DNA from 4 places in the Metabacillus sp. B2-18 genome. Region 3 is predicted to be linked to each of the others. Evidence: predicted binding sites of a transcription regulator. Region 3 holds the regulator's gene; each other region holds the start of a gene.

Evidence for each region. Region 3 encodes Rex, which represses fermentation and respiration genes when NADH is low (regulators of the CRP and FNR family bind a similar motif). Its sites were predicted from a motif close to TTGTGAAATATTTCACAA; they were not measured.
Region 1: the regulator Rex is predicted to act here: its motif matches at 1,568-1,585, upstream of LPC09_RS25120 (L-lactate dehydrogenase).
Region 2: the regulator Rex is predicted to act here: its motif matches at 2,353-2,370, upstream of LPC09_RS20225 (cytochrome c oxidase subunit 2A).
Region 4: the regulator Rex is predicted to act here: its motif matches at 1,933-1,950, upstream of qoxA (cytochrome aa3 quinol oxidase subunit II).

What each region holds. Positions count from the first base shown of each region.
Region 1 covers NZ_CP088245.1:5,045,638-5,048,700, forward strand. The annotation lists gene LPC09_RS25115 (L-lactate permease) at 1-576, opposite strand, end outside; gene LPC09_RS25120 (L-lactate dehydrogenase) at 606-1,538, opposite strand; gene LPC09_RS25125 (DUF3895 domain-containing protein) at 1,782-2,120, shown strand; gene LPC09_RS25130 (TolB family protein) at 2,215-3,063, opposite strand, start outside.
Region 2 covers NZ_CP088245.1:3,978,423-3,981,485, reverse strand. The annotation lists gene LPC09_RS20235 (b(o/a)3-type cytochrome-c oxidase subunit 1) at 25-1,683, opposite strand; gene LPC09_RS20230 (cytochrome c oxidase subunit II) at 1,683-2,153, opposite strand; gene LPC09_RS20225 (cytochrome c oxidase subunit 2A) at 2,169-2,291, opposite strand; gene LPC09_RS20220 (winged helix-turn-helix transcriptional regulator) at 2,441-2,758, opposite strand; gene LPC09_RS20215 (aldo/keto reductase family protein) at 2,925-3,063, shown strand, end outside.
Region 3 covers NZ_CP088245.1:240,163-243,225, forward strand. The annotation lists gene LPC09_RS01365 (ABC-F family ATP-binding cassette domain-containing protein) at 1-393, opposite strand, end outside; gene moaC (cyclic pyranopterin monophosphate synthase MoaC) at 618-1,106, shown strand; gene LPC09_RS01375 (redox-sensing transcriptional repressor Rex) at 1,180-1,824, shown strand; gene LPC09_RS01380 (twin-arginine translocase TatA/TatE family subunit) at 1,854-2,048, shown strand; gene tatC (twin-arginine translocase subunit TatC) at 2,065-2,814, shown strand; gene LPC09_RS01390 (YdiK family protein) at 2,830-3,033, opposite strand; gene LPC09_RS01395 (CPBP family intramembrane glutamic endopeptidase) at 3,030-3,063, opposite strand, start outside.
Region 4 covers NZ_CP088245.1:4,965,007-4,968,069, forward strand. The annotation lists gene qoxB (cytochrome aa3 quinol oxidase subunit I) at 1-867, opposite strand, end outside; gene qoxA (cytochrome aa3 quinol oxidase subunit II) at 926-1,852, opposite strand; gene LPC09_RS24800 (SRPBCC family protein) at 2,333-2,791, opposite strand; gene LPC09_RS24805 (VOC family protein) at 2,817-3,063, opposite strand, start outside.

The DNA.
Region 1 (3,063 bases), 330 kb from region 3:
TGAAACATCCATTGATGTAACTCCCTCTAGATGAAACGTATCAATGATGCCTACTGGTATCCCGATTGCCCCAAAAGCTCCTGATGCACCATTTGCAATCAAGCATAGCATCGCTGCCTGCAATGGTTTAAATCCTAATGAAACTAAAAGTACAGCACAGATTGCAATTGGTACACCAAAGCCTGCCGCTCCTTCGAGAAATGCGTTGAAGCAAAAGCCAATTAATAATAGATGAATCCGTTGGTCTTGAGAAATGCCTACTATACTTCCTCGTAATATATCAAACTTCCCTGATTCTACTGCTATTTTATATAGCCATACTGCCATCACAATGATGTAACCAATCGGCCATAATCCTACTATTGCCCCTTGAATGACACTTCCGATTGCTTCCCCTAAAGGAAGCTTAAAGATTACTAATACAATTAAAAAGGTTACAACTAAGTTTAATAGAGCTGCATGTATTCCCTTCATTTTGAATACTGTCAAACATAATAGAAATAATATGATTGGTATGGCTGCAACTAATGCTGATATGGCGAGATGCTGAAATGGGTCAAACGTTTCAACTAACATGATGATTTCTCCTCTGTGTGGTTTCTAAACTAACCCCAAATAGTAGCTTGAATATCTTTTAGTGTTTGTACTGACTTTGTCAATTTTTCCTGTTCTTGATCATTTAAAGAAAGCTCAACAACTTTCTTTATACCTGTGCGATTGATAACAGATGGTACCCCGATATAAACATCACTGTGTCCATTTTCCCCTTCAAGATAAGCCCCAACTGGTAAAACCACATTCTCGTTCTTTAAAATTGCTCTTGTAATTCTCGCTAATCCCATTGCAATTCCGTAATATGTTGCCCCTTTAGATTCAATGATTTTATAGGCTGCATCACGAACTTGAACGGCAATTTCCTGCTTTCGTTCCTCTGTTAATTTCGGTGCAACCTGTGTACCAGAGATATTTGCAGAGCTCCATACAGGTAACTGAGAATCACCATGTTCACCGATAATATAGCCATGTACACTTGTTGGTGCTGTATCGAATTCTTCTCCTAGTAAATAGCGAAATCTAGCAGAGTCTAACACTGTTCCAGATCCGATTACTCTTTCTTTTGGCAATCCAGAAAATTTCCATGTTGCGTAGGCTAAAATATCAACCGGATTTGTTGCCACTAAGAAAATTCCGTTAAATCCTGATTTCATAATTTGATTTACAATAGATTCAAAGATTTTCACATTTTTACTTACTAGATCTAATCTTGTTTCCCCTGGTTTCTGTGCTGCACCGGCACAAATAACAACAAGTGCTGCATCCTTGCAATCTTCATAAGTACCAAATTTGATGCTCATAGAATTTGGTGCATAAACAATTCCATGATCTAAGTCCATTACGTCACCTTTCGCTTTTTCCTCATTTAAATCTACAAGCACTAAATCATCACTGATTCCTTGATTCATTAACGCATAAGCATAACTTGATCCAACCGCTCCAGTACCAACTAATACAACTTTATTTCCAAGTGTTAAATTCATTTTGTATTCCTCCAATTTATCGTTTTATATTGTGAAGTTTTTCACAAGAGATTATATATTGTTGTGTTGATCATCAACTTGAGATCATTGTAACATCGTAATTTTATAAAGAATGTGAGAAAGATCACATAAGGTATTAAAAAAATTGATCCTAAAATAAACTAGGATACTAATTTGTAGTAGAATGAAATGTAATCCTATTATTTACTTCCCTTAAAAATGCTCAAAAGAGGTGGTCATGATTTGACGATTCAATCAGCTCATTCTTATATAAATCAGTATTTAAAAGAAAACACCATTATATCTGCAAAAGATTTATGCCAACATCTTATTACAAATCATGGTTTTTCAAGTGATGCCTATTCTACAGGTAGACCTAAATTATATGTGGATGTTGTGAAGTATCTTGAAAACTTACAAAAAAATGGGCATCTAGATGCTCTTGAAAAAAACCAAGAGAATTGTAAATACAAGGTCTTAACTGTAGAGATTCCAGATGATTCTCATAAAGAAAGTGATAAGATCGAGGAAAATGACAATAAAAATGATGATTATGAAGATCTGCAAATGACTTTATTTTAAAAAGTGAAGATATGAAATTTAACACTACTTATAATTGATTTATAAAAAAGCAGTAATTTCCCTACAAATGGATAACTACTGCTTTTTTTATGCTTTAATTTAGTTCGTATCTGACAAATGCCACCTGCTTACTGTCTGGAGACCATGAATTTACATTGATCGTACCCTGACCACCAAACAGCTTGATTAACAAACTTGACTCTCCACCTGTACTGGACATGATTCTTAATTCAACATCCTTATTAGGAGGATGGTCCCCAGGTTCCACCTCTCCTTTTTTATAAGCAAGATAAACTACCTTCTCTCCATCAGGAGAAACATGTGGAAACCAATTATTGCTTTCTTCAAATGTTATTCTCGTTTGTTCACTACCATCTGCATTCATACGCCAAATTTGCATCAAACCGGACCGAGTGGAATTAAACCAAATATGCTTTCCATCTGGTGAGTATTCAGGGCCATCATCTAAGCCCGGAAGATCTGTTAGCTGTTTTTCCTCTCCGCCATATGCTGGGATCGTATAAATGTCGTACTGGCCATTTCTTTCTGCACAATAAGCTAATGTCTTTCCATCAGGTGACCAGCCATGAAGATAAGATGGAGCCATTGGCGTTACGAGAGTTGGAATGCCGCCTTTTGCAGGAAGGATGTATATGCGTGATTGATGATCCAGGGCAGTGTGGTGACTGATAGCAATCTGAGATTCATCAGGAGATAAAACATGATCGTTGTTACAGGAGGTTGCAAAGCCTGTTTCTATGAGGCTATTTTCATAGGTATTTAAATCAAAGGAGTAAAGATGACCATCACTGTTATAAATAAGCTTTCCATCACGGGTCCAATTTGGTGCTTCGATTACCTTATGAAAGGACGCTAGTGTCTTCCTTTCACCAGTTTCAATATTGATTATTTCCAGGAAGCTTTTTATTTTTTCTTTTATAGA
Region 2 (3,063 bases), 1.4 Mb from region 3:
ACTGTAAACATAGCAATCAACCTCCTACCACGTTTTAAATCCTGAGGAGCCAGGTGGTGCATGATGGATCATCTCAGCTAAAGGAATGGTATAAGCAAATGCAATTAAAGCGAAAGCAATACCGATCCAGATCCACCAATTCTCCAAAAATTTAGGAGTTTGATCAAGGTCACTCTCTGCCATTGGAAACTCAACAAATTCATTCTCCGTTTTTGCTTTAGGTGCAAAGAACAATGTTTGAAACACAATATAGATTAAGATCATCGCAGATAAAAAGAGAATCGTCCCACCAATGGCCATTGTTACATGGTTGGATAGTATTCCATTGAACCACTCTAAAGCAGTCGGATCATCCATATAACCGGCATAAGCTGTACGTCTCGGTGCTCCTAGTAAACCTAAAATATGCTGTGAGGTACTCATGAGCAACATACCGATTGACCAAGTAATGATCTGAATGAAAGCCAGTTTCTGAATCGACTTTGTTAGTTTTCTACCTGTTAAGTAAGGTATTAACCAAAACGTTAGTCCCATAAATGTCATAGCAACAGGTGTACCAACGGTAATGTGAAAATGTCCAACAACCCAAAGGGTATTATGGACAACCTCGTTTAGCTGGAAACTTGCATTGATTATTCCACCAGCTCCACCTGGGATAAAGAAGAACATAGCTATGAATAAAGATGTAAATCGAATATCTTTCCAAGGAAGTTTAAAGAACCAACCAAATAATCCTGAAGCTCCTTTTAATCTTCCTGTTCTTTCGAATGTTCCAAACATAGAGAAAGCAGTCATTAATGATGGAATAATAACCATAAATGTTAAAACTGTCTGTAAAAACTTCCAAAAGCTTGAGATACCTGGTTCTGTAAGCTGATGGTGAAAGCCAACAGGTATAGAAAATAAAATAAATAACACGAATGACAAACGAGCAAGTGAGTCACTAAAAACTTTTCCGCCAATAATTCTTGGAACAACTACATACCATGCCATATAAGCAGGTAACAACCAGAAGTATACGAGCGGGTGCCCGAAATACCAGAAAAGTGAACGGCTCAATTCAACATTTATAGTATCAACCCAACCAAATGCCCAAGGAATAAATTGAAATAATACAGTTGCTACTACACCTAGGCAAGCAATAATCCAAAGAATAAGAGTAGATATCGTCATATAGGCAAACAAAGGGCTTAGTTGTTTTTTATGTTGTTTTTTCCATTTTACATAATGACCAATAAGGGCAAAGCTGTATATCCAAGTTCCTACTACGAATAGTGCCAAACCTACATAATACCATCCGCTTGCTTGAAGTGGTGCGTAAAATGTGTAAAGAACAGAAGCTCTGCCAGCAATAATTTCGACGGTTGCAAGAATTGTTCCAGCTGTTGTTACAAAAAATCCAATCCATGAAAAAAGGCGTACTTTCGGTCCAAAAGCACCGAGGGAATAGCTCATTCCAGAAATAAGAAATGCAAAGATAAAATAAGTTGTAAAAATAAGTGCTAATAAAACGCCATGTGCTGTTAGTATTTGATAATAGTCAAGCCATGGTGGAAGTGTTAGTGCATCATTTCTAATAAACACCTGCATTAGACCGCAAAATGTACCTATTAAAAAAGCAATATATGCTACAACAATATTTGTAATAGCGAGCTTTCTATCTCCTAAACTAATCTGTTTCATCACTCAACCACCTCAATTGTTGTTTTCATAAAATGATGCCCTGTGCCACAGTACTCGTTACAAATCACCAAATACTGTCCAGCCTCATCAAACGTATATTCCTTTGTATTAATTTGACCAGGTACAACCATCATGTTTACATTTGTTTTTGCAATTGAGAAGCTATGAGTAACATCAGTACTAGCTACCTTAAAAACTACTTTTTTTCCAACTGGTACTTTTATTTCCGCTGGATCGTACCCAAATGCTTTTGCAACGATAATCACTTCATATGTGTTGTCATCAATTTGATGTACACCAGGGTTGTCAAAAGGAGCTGTTTGCTCTACTTTATCAGGATCGATTGTATCCATCCCCCCTGAAGGATGATGATTGAAAGCAAATGCTGTTACTCCAATAATACTTAGAAATAAAACTAAAGAAATAATACCGAATCCTAACCAGATTTTTTCAAATTTATGAAAGTGCATCGTAAAACCCCCTAACTATCGTGATAAATAAAAGAAATAAACACCAAACCACATGACTACAATGAAAAAACCAATGACAAAAACACTAATTAAAGTACCTTTAAGTTCATGATCTTCGTGCTTTATTTTTTTGCTCATCATAATCCCCCTTACATTTTGCTTTTCTTAAGGTAAGGTTAAGGGATTCCAATAAAAATTGATGTGATAAATCTCACTTGAAAAATAAAAAAAGTGAACTCATATAAGAGTTCACTCTGCTTAATATCCTATTATATATGAAGCCTCAGTTATCCCCACTGTGCTCCCCACTTTTTCATTTCTTTTAACATTATATTTAAAGCATGGCCTTTCTCTGTTAAAGTATATTGAACTGTCACAGGTACAGTTGCAAAGGTTTCACGAGTTAGTACTTCATGACTTTCTAAATGACGAAGTGTATCTGTTAGTGCTTTTGGACTGATATTCGGGATTGCACGCTGTAGTTCACCGAATCTTCTTGTTCCATCAAAGAGTTGTTTAATAACAAGAAATGACCATTTTCCACCTATAATATTTAGTGCTTTTTCAATGGAACATTCAATATGTAACTCGTTTGCTTTCTCCATAGTATCCCCCTTATAGTTACTATAAAAAGTAAAGTAGATAACTTATTTTTTATTATATCAATAATATTTCAGTACTTGTATACCATTTGGCAACTATATATAATTTACAAATGTAAACGATACCACAAATAACATGTTCATTCATTTTGTTAAAGGAGATGTTGAGATGAAATATAGACGTTTAGGCAGATCAGGATTAAAAGTAAGTGAAGTAAGCTTAGGAAGCTGGCTTACATATGGTGCTTCTACTGAAAAAGATAAAGCAGTTAAAACGATTGAAACAGCCTATGATTTAGGACTAAATT
Region 3 (3,063 bases):
TTGAAGGGTGTCATATTCTTTTAAAAGTTGTTCAAACTTTTGTGTTTCATTACTTGGATCAACTGTTGCCATTCTTTGTTCTAGATTTCTCATTTCTTGTTCCATTGATTTGAGATCTTTAAATACTAAATTCATTTCGTCCCAAATCGATAATTGAGATTCTAGTCCGGTGTCTTGAGCTAAATATCCAATTGAAACATCTTTAGGCTTAATAATTTCACCAGAATCATGGGACATGGCTCCTGAAATTATTTTTAAAAGTGTTGATTTCCCTGCTCCATTGCGACCAACAATCGCAACTCTATCTCTAGTTTGTACTTCCAACTTAATATTCGATAAAATAGGGTCAGCACCAAAGTATTTACTAAGTTGATTTATTTGTAACAATATCATTGTTTTCACCTCTACTAATGCTTTAAGTGTAGCTTAGTTTTGGGGTGCCTGTCACCACCCGAATTTTGTCGACGGAAAAGAAAAGTGCTCTTGATTCAAGTGTGTCATATACTCTTAGATGTTAAACGGGTGATTCTTGCTTTTTGTATCCATATAATTGTCACAATAACAAAACAGACAGAACCTAAAAAATAGTGTATAGTCTAATTTAAGGAGATTTGTATATGTCAGAGTTTACTCATTTTAATGAACAAGGCCGAGCGAAGATGGTTGATATCTCGGCTAAAGAAGAGACTGTTAGAACAGCTCAAGCTAAGACAAGTATTCAAGTAACAAAAGAGGTTTACGAAAAAATTACTAATCATGAAATAGGAAAGGGTGATGTATTATCAGTTGCACAAGTAGCTGGAATTATGGCTGCTAAGCAAACATCGCAGGTCATTCCTATGTGTCATCCGATTTCAATAAAAGGTGTAAACATTGAGTTTGATTGGGATGTTCGTGATAATCATTATACTTTATTGATCTCAGTTACTGTGAAAACAAAAGGAAGTACAGGTGTTGAAATGGAAGCGTTAACCTCTGCTAGCATAACAGCACTAACTGTTTATGATATGTGCAAAGCAGTGGATAAAGGAATGATTATAGGCCCAACCTATTTAGTAGAGAAAACAGGTGGTAAAAGCGGCGATTTCTTAAGAAACGAAATATGACATGGATTTTACTAGTATCTCCAAAATCCTTTAAGCATTGTCATATGTGTTTGTGTGAATGTGAGGGATAAGATTGAATATAGACCAAACGAAAATACCGCAGGCAACTGCTAAGAGATTGCCTTTATATTATCGGTTTTTAAAAAATTTACACTCGTCAGGAAAGCAACGTGTCTCATCCGCCGAGTTAAGTGATGCAGTAAAAGTAGATTCCGCTACAATCCGCAGAGATTTTTCATATTTTGGAGCTCTTGGAAAAAAAGGATATGGATATAATGTGAATTATTTGTTATCCTTTTTTAGAAAAACATTAGATCAAGATGAGATAACGAAAGTATGTTTAATTGGTGTAGGAAATTTAGGAACGGCCTTTTTACATTATAATTTCACTAAAAATAACAATACAGTTATTTCTCTAGCTTTTGATGTAGACGAAGATAAGGTAGGTAGTGAGATTGGTGGGGTACCGGTCTTCCATTTAGATGAGATGGAAAACCATCTTCCTGATGATGTTACAGTTGCAATCTTAACTGTACCAGCGCCAGTTGCACAATCAATAACAGACCGTCTCATTACAAAGGGAATTAAAGGAATATTAAACTTTACACCAGCACGATTAAACGTGCCGGATGAAATAAGAATTCATCATATCGATTTAGCAGTAGAGCTACAGTCTCTAGTATATTTCTTAAAACATTATCCTCATGAGGAGAAATAAATAATAGCCCAGAAAAGGAGGTGGATTCGATGCCAACAGTAGGAATCGGAAGCCTTTTACTTATCGTATTTGTAGCATTACTTATCTTTGGACCAAAAAAGCTACCTGAACTTGGAAAAGCAGCAGGTAATACACTTCGCGAATTTAAAAATGCAACAAAAGGTTTAGCAGACGACGATGATGAGCAAGACAGCAAAAAAGAGAAAAAGGAAGAAGTCAAGTAAGATAGGATGAACCGATATGAAACATGATGAAATGTCGGTCATGGAACATATAACCGAACTAAGAAAACGACTCGTTATTGCTGTCGTTTTCTTTTTCGTAGCGGTTATAGCTGGATTTCTACTTTCCAGACCGATTATTATTTATTTGCAACAAACAGACGAAGCAAAATCATTAACATTAAATGCTTTTAATTTAACAGATCCATTAATGGTTTATATGAAGTTCGCTTTCATAATAGCATTTGTTATTACTTCACCGATTATTTTGTATCAGCTATGGTCGTTTGTTAGTCCAGGTCTATATGAAAAAGAAAGAAAAGTAACATTGAGCTATATTCCTATTTCACTTTTGTTATTCCTTCTCGGGATTTCCTTTTCTTACTTTATCCTGTTTCCGTTTGTAATCGACTTTATGGAAAGAATATCAACTGACTTGGATATAAATCAAGTTATCGGAGTGAATGAGTATTTCTCGTTCTTATTACAGCTAACGGTGCCATTTGGTATACTGTTTCAATTACCGGTTGTAATAATGTTCCTGACTAGATTAGGAATTGTTACCCCTATGTTTTTATCAAAGGTTAGAAAATACGCATACTTTGTATTGTTAGTTATTGCAGCTTTAATCACACCGCCTGAACTAGCGTCCCATTTGATGGTTTCCATACCGTTGTTTATTTTATATGAAATTAGCATCTGGATTTCCCGTATTTCCTATCGAAAGGCACAAAAGGCGCGGTTTGAAGAAGAGAACATAAAAAAATGAGACTCGTGATAAGTCTCATTTTTTTATGTTCATTTTTTTTATTTTTCTTGATAAAGTAAACATTCGAATCGCAACGCCGATATCAAAGGTTGCGATCAGCATTAATAAAATAGTTGGAAAGGTAAAGATCCCATTCTCGGCACTGTTTATTGCTAAGTAAGTAAATAGCAACCCCATAATTAAATAAAAAATGGCCATGGAAATAGGATTAGTTCTCATGATAAAAAGCCTCCAATAATTACTTGCATT
Region 4 (3,063 bases), 410 kb from region 3:
CGGTAAAATCAAGATATACACTTCAGGATGTCCCCAAACCCAGAACAAGTTGGCCCAAAGCATATCCATACCACCGTTATCAAGTGTAAAGAAATGTGTTCCAAATAAACGATCCATTGTACCCATTGCAAGTGCTACAGTTAACACGGGGAATGCGAAAACAATGATTAAGTTTGCAATAAGAGCTGACCATGTGAACATTGGCATTTTCATTAATGTCATACCAGGTGCTCTCATTTTCATAATCGTCGTGATAAAGTTAATACCCGTCATCAGGGTTCCTATCCCTGCAATCTGTATCGCGATCATATAATAGTTCGTACCTACAGATTTACTAAACTCTTCACTTGCTAGTGGGAAATATGAAGTCCACCCTGCGTCAGGTGATCCACCAACAACGAATGAAATATTAAATAACATAGCTCCCATAAAGAATAACCAGAAGCTTAAAGCATTAAGACGTGGGAATGCAACATCACGTGCTCCAATTTGCAGTGGAACAACCAAGTTCATGAAGAACATGATAAATGGCATCGCCATGAATAGAATCATAACAACCCCGTGTGTTGTGAAGATCTCATTATAATGCTGTGAATCGAGTAACGTATTATCAGGAACCGCTAGCTGTGCACGAAGCATAATTCCGTCCACACCACCACGGAATAACATAACTAACGCGGAAATTAAATACATAATACCGATACGTTTATGGTCAACTGTTGTTATCCATTCACGCCATAAATAACCCCATTTTTTAAAGTACGTTAATCCAGCAATGATAGCAATCGTAGTTAAACCAATGGCTACCATCGAAGCATAGATTGCAAAGCTTGGATGAGGTACGGCAAAACGATCAAAGAAATCCATACGTTTGTGACTCCTTTCGGAAGTGAATTTATTTTAAAGATCCGATATCTTTTAAAGATTAATGATTACTGTGTTCTGAATGGTCCTCTTCGTGTGAGTCAGTTTTAGTTGTTTCTGCTTCATGTCCTTCATGTTCAGACTCTGAACCTTCTTCACTGTGATGACCGTGATTTGGTGGAGCAAACTCTAAATGAGTTCCCGTATATGTTAATTGACCAAGATGACCTGGCTCTAATAACTCTTCAAATTCTGTTTCAGTAAGTGGTTCAGCTGTTTCTTTTACTTCGTCCACCCACTCATCAAATTCAGTTTGAGACATAGCTGTTACGTTAAACGTGTTATCAGCAAATCCTTCACCACTAAAGTTTGAGTTTCTTCCTAAAAATTCACCAGCATGATCTGCTGCAAGATGAAGTGTTGTAATGTGATCATTCATTGCATACTTTTGTCCACCAAGCTGTGGAATCCAGAAACTTGTAATTGGTCCATGTGAATATAATTTAAATTCAAGCGGACGATCTGTTGGTACATATAAATAGTTCACCGTTTCAATATTTTCTTCTGGATAACTAAAATGCCATTTCCAGTTAGAAGATGACGCATAAACAACTAAAGGCTCTTTATCTTCATATCCTTCAGGCTGTGCTTCAACAATATAGTTACTTTGCACTGACACAAAAGAAAGATAAGCAACAATAATAATTGGTACCCCTACACAAATTGCTTCAACCCATACATTTCCATGAATGTGTGGCGGCTCATAATCATCAGGCATGTTAGAAGCACGATATTTCACTAACATATAAGCTAATAGTCCAAGAACAACAAGAACGATAAACAACATAATTCCCATAGATAATAAGATGTCACTTGCTAGTCTTTCTGCCTGTGGCCCTTTAGGATCTAAAACCAGTAACGGCTCACATCCTGATAACAATGCGGCAATGGAAACCATAACTGTGAACAAAGTCCATTTTAATTTCATATAAGTACTCCTTTCTTTCCTTCACATAAGCTTCTTCTTTCTATACCTACATCATCAGGGTTAGATACCCCGACAACACTTTGTGAAAACATGCACAAGATCAGTGTGAAAGATCACACAAGATCGTTAATCACATCATATCAGACGTTCACTGATAAGTTTATTGGTAAATTCATGTGTCATATATCGTTCAACTATTAGTCACTTTTTCGTAATATATTGATCATAAATTGTTCACTTTTATGGAAAAATTTCTACTTACATGGGATGGTGTGCTTGTAATGGTGGGGGATGGGAAATGAATTGTTTTTAATATCCTGGTTATAGATTCTGTCTCTGGTTGATCCAGTAGATGACACATCAAATTTTTGCCCCGCCCAACAGGACTCTTCCTAACATAGAAAAAGGCCGCAAACAGCGGCCCTTCTTTTTGGGATTCCTATTACAAATTCCGACAAACTTCGGGAAGTGACAGGCACCTCATCCAACTCTCTCTTCAGCAACTTTTTTTATATACCGATTCCTCGTTATCAAAAACTCCCTCATGTACTGCTCCAAAAACAGTCGGTCCGCGATTTTTCCTATGAATCCAAATGGAGAGGTGTAGTCGAATGTGTCGAGCATGAGTGTGCCGTTTGGTTTTTCGATGAATTCGTGGACGTGGTAGAAGCGTTTGAAGGCTCCTTTTTCCATTTCGTCGACGAATCGGTTTGGGAAATCAAATTCCGTAATCCGAACAGTTAGGTTTTGTTTGATTCCAAAGTGGACGGCTTCCCATGTGACCGTTTCGTTTAACTCGATTAAGCCACTTGTTACACCACCAATCGCACGTTCATTTGTTTGACTTGTGGATTGGGTATGAATATCAATATCTCGCGCAACATCAAAGCAAATGTCACGAGGGGCATAAATAAACATATCTGTCTTTATGATTGGCACGTTATATCTTCCTTATCTTAAAATCTTAGTAACTTTTCACCTGCAGCAGGTCAAAACGGTTTCCATAGAGATCTTCAAACACAACCTCTGTTCCCCATGGCATTTCTTGGGGTTCACCTAAAAAGCGCACCCCTTTTTCTTTCATTATATGATATTCACGCAAACAGTCATCTGTTTCAATCACCAAAAATACATGATCCGCAGCTTGTGAACCTACACGTGCCTTTTTCTCATCATTATCGGCTTCTACAAATACAATTGCCGTTCCGCAT